2 regions of the Marinobacter sp. ANT_B65 genome follow, and region 1 is predicted to be linked to the other one. Evidence: riboswitches for the same ligand, from Rfam matches in the RefSeq annotation. Region 1 holds a riboswitch; the other holds the start of a gene.
The links. A riboswitch is a leader RNA that binds a small molecule or an ion and turns the genes downstream of it on or off. The one in region 1 is predicted to bind thiamine pyrophosphate.
Positions count from the first base shown of each region.

Region 2: it holds a riboswitch for thiamine pyrophosphate, as region 1 does, so the genes downstream of both, CPA50_RS10775 (sodium:solute symporter family protein) here and thiB (thiamine ABC transporter substrate binding subunit) in region 1, are expected to answer to the same signal.

Region 1 is NZ_NXGV01000001.1:1,838,224-1,841,425, forward strand. It holds gene CPA50_RS08435 (AAA family ATPase) at 1-120, opposite strand, end outside; gene CPA50_RS08440 (metallophosphoesterase family protein) at 117-1,250, opposite strand; TPP riboswitch at 1,359-1,456, shown strand; gene thiB (thiamine ABC transporter substrate binding subunit) at 1,524-2,528, shown strand; gene thiP (thiamine/thiamine pyrophosphate ABC transporter permease) at 2,550-3,202, shown strand, end outside.
Region 2 is NZ_NXGV01000002.1:143,210-146,411, forward strand. It holds gene CPA50_RS10765 (LLM class flavin-dependent oxidoreductase) at 1-503, opposite strand, end outside; gene CPA50_RS10770 (3-oxoacyl-ACP reductase) at 503-1,276, opposite strand; TPP riboswitch at 1,335-1,430, opposite strand; TPP riboswitch at 1,511-1,618, shown strand; gene CPA50_RS10775 (sodium:solute symporter family protein) at 1,718-3,157, shown strand.

The sequences.
Region 1 (3,202 bases):
GGTGCTTTTGCCGGATTCGTTGGGGCCATGTATCAGGTTGATACCGGGCTGAAGGTTATCCAGCTCAAGGCCTTGCCGGAACTGGCGAAACTGCTCAACCCGTATGCGCTGAAGTTTCACTGGGCCACCTCCGCGTCCATGGGCTTAAGCAGGCCTGCCAGAATGGCGAGAGCATCACGAGCCGCCCCGGCTGCATCGGTGTTATCCGCCGATTGCTGGCTCTCCCGTAATTCCCGAACCACGTCGCCGAGATAACCGTCGGCATGCAACGCGGCGATGTCGTCGTCCGTCGGTTCAAGCTGCAGCCCGGTGCGGTCACAGGTAACGCTGCGATAGCGGGCCTCGGCAATGGAAAGCGCATCAGTCAGCTGCTGATCGCCGGCCAAAGTAAGAGTGCCATTAAGCTTGAGGTCCAGAACGGACGCTTCAGGCAGATGCTTCAACCGGTCCAGTAACTGATCCAGATCAGAAGGCACAGATAAGGTTTCCCGCCACTGATGCCACTGATAGCGCGCGGTTTCGTACCGCGTAACCTTCGGGGTGGAACCCGCCTCTTCGATATCAACAATCAGGACGTATCCAGCGTCGTTATTCCGGAAGCGTTCTGGTTCCGGCGTACCGCTGTACCAGGTGCGTTCGTTGATTTCCCGCACGCCGTGCCAGTCGCCCAGAGCCAGGTAATCCAGCCTTGCAGATTCTGTTCTCCCGGGGGCAATGGGGTTGGTTGAATCAATATCCTCGGGCAGCACGCCTTGTACGCTGCCGTGGGCCAGCCCGACACGCAACATAGACGGAGGAGTTTCCATACCGTCGAACGGCTGTGTCAGGTCACCATAGGTATGGCGCTGCGTCAGGGGCGCGGACAGCACCGCAATGCCCTGCTCCTGCAACCGGGTAACACCGGATTCAAGCGCTAGTTGGACGTTATCCGGAACGGCACCAATCCTCTTTGCCCGGGTCCATACACTCTCTGCAAGCGCCGCATCGTGATTGCCGGGGAGCATCACCCAGGGCCCGGCGAAACCTCGGGTGGCATTGAAAACACGGCGAATGGTGCGATCGGAGACCGTCTGGGCATCAAAAACATCACCGGCCACCAGCACAGCATCACACTGATGTTTTGTCGCTAACGCGGCCAGCCGTTCGATCGCCTCGTAACGTGCCTCCACGAGTGCAGCACCATCTTCGGCATCAAACCGGCTATATGTGCGGCCCATTTGCCAGTCAGCTGTGTGTAAAAATCTTGGCACCAGTTTTCTCCTCGCTTTCAGTCTGGTGGCGGCCCACCACGCTCGTCGCACAATACAGGCTTCCGCAGCGGCCATAAAGAACTGCCAATGTGAGCATGGTACACTCAACGCAACTCAACGGGGTGCCGGGCAAATGCCGGGCTGAGACCATACCCGCGGAACCTGATCCGGATTATGCCGGCGAAGGGATTGAGCACTCACCGGCCTCGGTGGGGCCCGCGGCATGGTTAACCCCCAATGATTTTTCTGGTTTGTTGCGGAGGTTATATCACTATGCTCATCCGGGCATTTACGCTGCTCCTGCTCGCCCTGGCCTCTGTTTCTGCCAGTGCCGGGAAAGTACCAACTCTTACAATTTATACCCACCCTTCGTTTGCCGCTGAATGGGGCCCCGGGCCTGCCGTTAAAGAAGCTTTTGAGAAGACCTGCAACTGCCGGATTAACTATGTGGTTCTGGACAGCGGCGGTGACATTCTTCAGCGTTTGCGCCTTGAAGGGGAAAGCACCCAGGCAGACCTGGTGCTGGGGCTGGACACAGGCACCATGGAAACAACGAGACAGACAGGTTTACTCGCCAGCCACAAAACCGATCTGTCAGCCCTGAACCTACCCATCGACTGGCAGGACTCAGTGTTTGTGCCATACGACTGGGGCTACTTCGCTTTTGTTTATGATACCGAACAGTTACCCAACCCACCTGAGAGCCTGGAAGCTCTTATCGCAGCACCTGATGATCTGAAGATCATTATCCAGGATCCCAGAACCAGCACACCCGGGCTTGGGCTCTTGCTGTGGATGCGCCACGTTTATGGCGATCAGGCTGCGGAAAAGTGGCAGCAACTCAAAGGTAAAATCCTCACCACCACCAAAAGCTGGAGTGACGGCTATTTCTCGCTGTTCATGAACGGTGAAGCGCCGATGATTCTCTCCTACAGCACGTCTCCTGCCTACCACATGGCTGTTGATAAAACCGAGCGCTATCAGGCCGCTGAATTCAGGGAAGGTCACTATCTGCAGGTTGAAGTAGCTGCCCTGGTACAGTCATCCCAGCAAAAAGAACTGGGCCAGGAATTCCTCGACTTCATGCTCAGTGCCGGTTTCCAGCGTCATATTCCTCTCAAGAACGTGATGTACCCGGCTACGGATCTGGGTAGCGAATTGCCGGATGTGTTCGAAAAACTGATTCACCCTTCAGCACCACTCTATTTCGACCCGAAAACCGTAACAGACAACCGGCGTGAGTGGCTCAATGAGTGGCTGGATGCCATGACCCGTTAATAAATGGGCACGGAAAATTCAATGAATTACCAACCCTGCTCTCGATGGGCGGCGCTCCCCCATAGGGCACCGTTCAGCCGTCCCGGCTGGCGGCTCTGGCCAGGGCTGATCATTGCCTGCGCACTGGTATTGCTGGCAACAGCTGGCCTGGGCTCGCTCATCCTGGAAGCCTCTTTACCAGATCTGAGTGAACTCTGGCGCAACCGCTACCTGCGTACAGTGGTTACCTTTACCCTGTGGCAGGCGTTTCTATCCACGGCTATCAGCCTGCTTGTGGCTGTTCCCCTGGCCAGAATCCTGGCCAGACAACCTGTTTTCCCCGGGCGCTCTGTTTTGCTCCGTCTGATGGAGCTGAGCCTTGTGCTTCCGTCCATCGTAGCTGTCTCTGGTCTGGTCAGCGTTTATGGCCGCCAGGGGTGGTTTACAGACCTGGTCAACGACTGGCTGGGTATGTCCTGGAACCTTTACGGTATCAACGGAATTGTTCTGGCCCACGTATTTTTCAACGCGCCCCTTGCCACACGTATTCTTTTACAGGCCATTGAGAGCGCACCGGCACCGCAACGGCGGATTGCAGCCCAGCTCGGGCTTGGGCGCTGGCTGTACTGGCGGGCGGTGGAATGGCCTGCGGTCAAACCCGTCACGCCGGGCCTCGCGGCCCTGGTGTTCACTCT
Region 2 (3,202 bases), on a different contig from region 1:
GAATCCCACAACCCCAACACTGCCTGCACGAACTCGTCAGCACGACGGTAGCGCTCCGCATGGCCTGGCATAGATTCATAGCCGTGGTTGCGTGCTTCCACATCAAACATCGAAGTAACCACATTCCAGCCAATCCGCCCGCCGGAAATGTGATCCAGCGAAGCAACAAGGCGGGCCGCATGAAACGGGGTGTAAAAGGTGCTGGAAACCGTGCTGATGAACCCGATGTTTTCGGTGGCCCTGCTCATGGCAGCAATGGCCGTAAGTGGTTCCAGATACCACCAGCTGCCATCGGAGACGTTACCTGCAGTGTTGCTGTCAGCAAAAAACACTGCATCCAGTTTGCCGCGTTCTGCGGTTTGCGCCAGACGTTCGTAATAGCGGATATCACCCAGCTGCTCTACTGCCGATTCCGGGTGACGCCAGGCAGCCCTGTGGTGGCCGCAGCCCATCAGAAACAGGTTCAGATGCATCATGCGCTGATCAGATGATGAAGCTGCCATCAGTTTTTCACCAGTCCGCCATCAACCACAAGGTTCTGCCCGGTAACGGACCGCGCCCACGGCGAGGCAAAAAACAACGTGGCATCGGCAAACTCTGCCGGCGTGGTTACCCGCCGTAAGGGTGTGCTGGCGGCAATAAAATCGAACACAGCCTCAGGCGTAGCGGCGGACGCATCGGTGGTACGCAGCAGACCGCCAGACACCATATTCACAGTGATATTATCTGGTCCAAGATCCTGTGACAGGGTGCGGGTAAGCGACAGCAACGCCGCTTTACCGGCAGTGTAATCATGGTAGGGCACAACCGGATTCTGGAACAGATTGGTTCCAACATTCACTATGCGGCCAAAACCCGCTTCGCGCATGCCATCCAGCGCCGCCTGAGTAGTATTCAGGGCACCACCCACCACTCCGGAAAACTGTTGATTCATGTCTTCCCAGGTCAGCTGGTCTGCATTTGCACGGGCATCACCGTTAAACGAAAAATCCGGCAAGGCATTATTGATCACCGTGGTCACTGGCATACCAAAATGCTGCTGAGCGGAAGCAAACATAGCCTTTACTGCTTTGCGGTCAGTAACGTCTGCCTGCACCGCCAGCGCCCGTTCCGGAGCTTCAGCGGCCAGTTTTTCAGCCGCGTCGGCACTGTTGCGATAGTTGATCACAACCCTGGCGCCCTCACGCAGGAAGGCACGCACCAGGTGCTCACCCAGACCACGGGCACCGCCCGTTACCAGCACCAGTTGTTGGTCAAGACCTAAAGAATTTTGCATAGACACCTCAAAAGAGAGGCGAAGGTATGAATAGGCAGATGCGGTGCAGCATCCCGGCTGCACCTGCGGCTGACATCCCTTCGCCAGTGTGAACTGGATCAGGTTCAACGGGTGTTATCTCAGCCCTGCATGCAGGACACCCCGTGTCGAATCGAAACCATAACACACCAAATACTCAGATATGTAGGCCAGGACTCATGCAATTGACAACTACTGGCAGACTTTCTACTCTGTCAACATTCCTGGGGGAGCCGGTTAACGGCTGAGATTCCGCATCCTGTGCGGTAACCCTTCGAACCTGATCCGGGTAATGCCGGCGAAGGGAAGGAAAGCGCCCGCTGAGCGCATGCCTGCGTGTCTTTTTCTTCCTTCGCGACCGTCCCGGTAGCAAACCACTTTCAGCAATTTTGCTATCCGCCTGCAGGGCAAGGAAGACAACCGATGTTAAGCTCCTCTACCGCACTGGTGTGGCTGGTTTTATTCGCCGCCCTGTTCGCAATACCCGGCCTGATATACGCCCGCCGCAAGCAGGATAAGCTGGACGACTTTCTGGTCGCCCGCAACAGCCAGAGCAGCTCCGCCACTTTACTGACTCTGCTGGCTACCACTCTCGGCACCTGGATTCTGTTCGGGCCGGCACAGGCCGCAACCTGGGGCGGCATTGGCGCAGTTACCGGCTACGCTCTGGGCGCGCTGGCGCCACGTCTCATTATGATTCCTCTGGGCAACCGCATTCGCACTCTCATGCCCGAAGGCCACACCCTCACCGAATTTGTACTCGGTCGCTATGGACGAGTGATGTACGGATTTGTGCTGGTCATCATGGTTTTCTATCTGTTTATCAGCCTCACGGCTGGCCTGACCGCCATCGCAAAAATGGTCTCCCTGCTCGCTCCCGTGCCACTGTGGCTTACCGCCAGCATTGTGATGGCTGCCACTCTGCTTTATACCCTGTATGGCGGGCTGCGCGTGACCATCTTTACTGACCGGGTGCAGATGCTGGTCATCCTGCCCTTTCTGATTCTGCTGATCGGCTTTGGCTGGCAGGCGACCGGCGGCCTGGCCCCTGCCCTGCAAGGTTTGCAGGCAAAAGCACCGCACCTTCTTGATCCTCTGGACATCAACGGGCTGAAATCCGGCCTCACATTCTTTATCGCGGTGGTGCTGACCGGGCTGTTTTATCAGGGAACCTGGCAGCGTATTTTCGCCGCCCGTGATAACAAAGTGATTCGCAACGGCTTTATCATCAGCGGCCTGCTGAGTTTTCCCATCATATTTATCATGGGTCTGTTCGGCCTGGCGTTTGTGGGGCTGGACTTGCCCGGTGACGGCTCGGTTGCACTGTTCAGCGTGTTACTGGCAAATGTGCCTCTGTGGTTTGCCATAGGCCTGTTGCCTTTCGGGCTGGCACTGATTATGAGCAGTGCAGACTCCACCATAAGTGGGCTGACCAGTATTATGGTGGTAGACCTGCGCCGGTTACTGCCTAAACTGAGCAATCACAACCTGCTATCGCTGTCGCGCTGGCTGATTGTGGTTTTGTCGGTGCCGGTGCTGTTCGTAGCCGCTCAAGGCTACAGTGTGCTCTATCTGTTTCTGCTGGCAGACCTGTTGTGTTGCGCTGCGGCGTTCCCGGTCTTTTTCGGCTTCTACAACGCCCGCTACCAAAGCTACAATGCCGCCCTCAGCACCTTTGCTGGTCTGGTCGCCGGGCTTATGGTATTTCCTGCGCCCGGTGCACCGACCACCTACCTGCTGGAATCCTTCCTGCTGGCATCTTTGGTACCTATCGCCGTTTCGCTACTGCTCCTGCTTCTGCCCAAAGGAAAGCGCTTTGACTTTTCCATACTGGCGCAGCGAGTGCGGCATCTGGAGGGGTAAACCGGCAGAGCCTGTTGCTGAAGCTCTCAAACAGCCGGCATACAG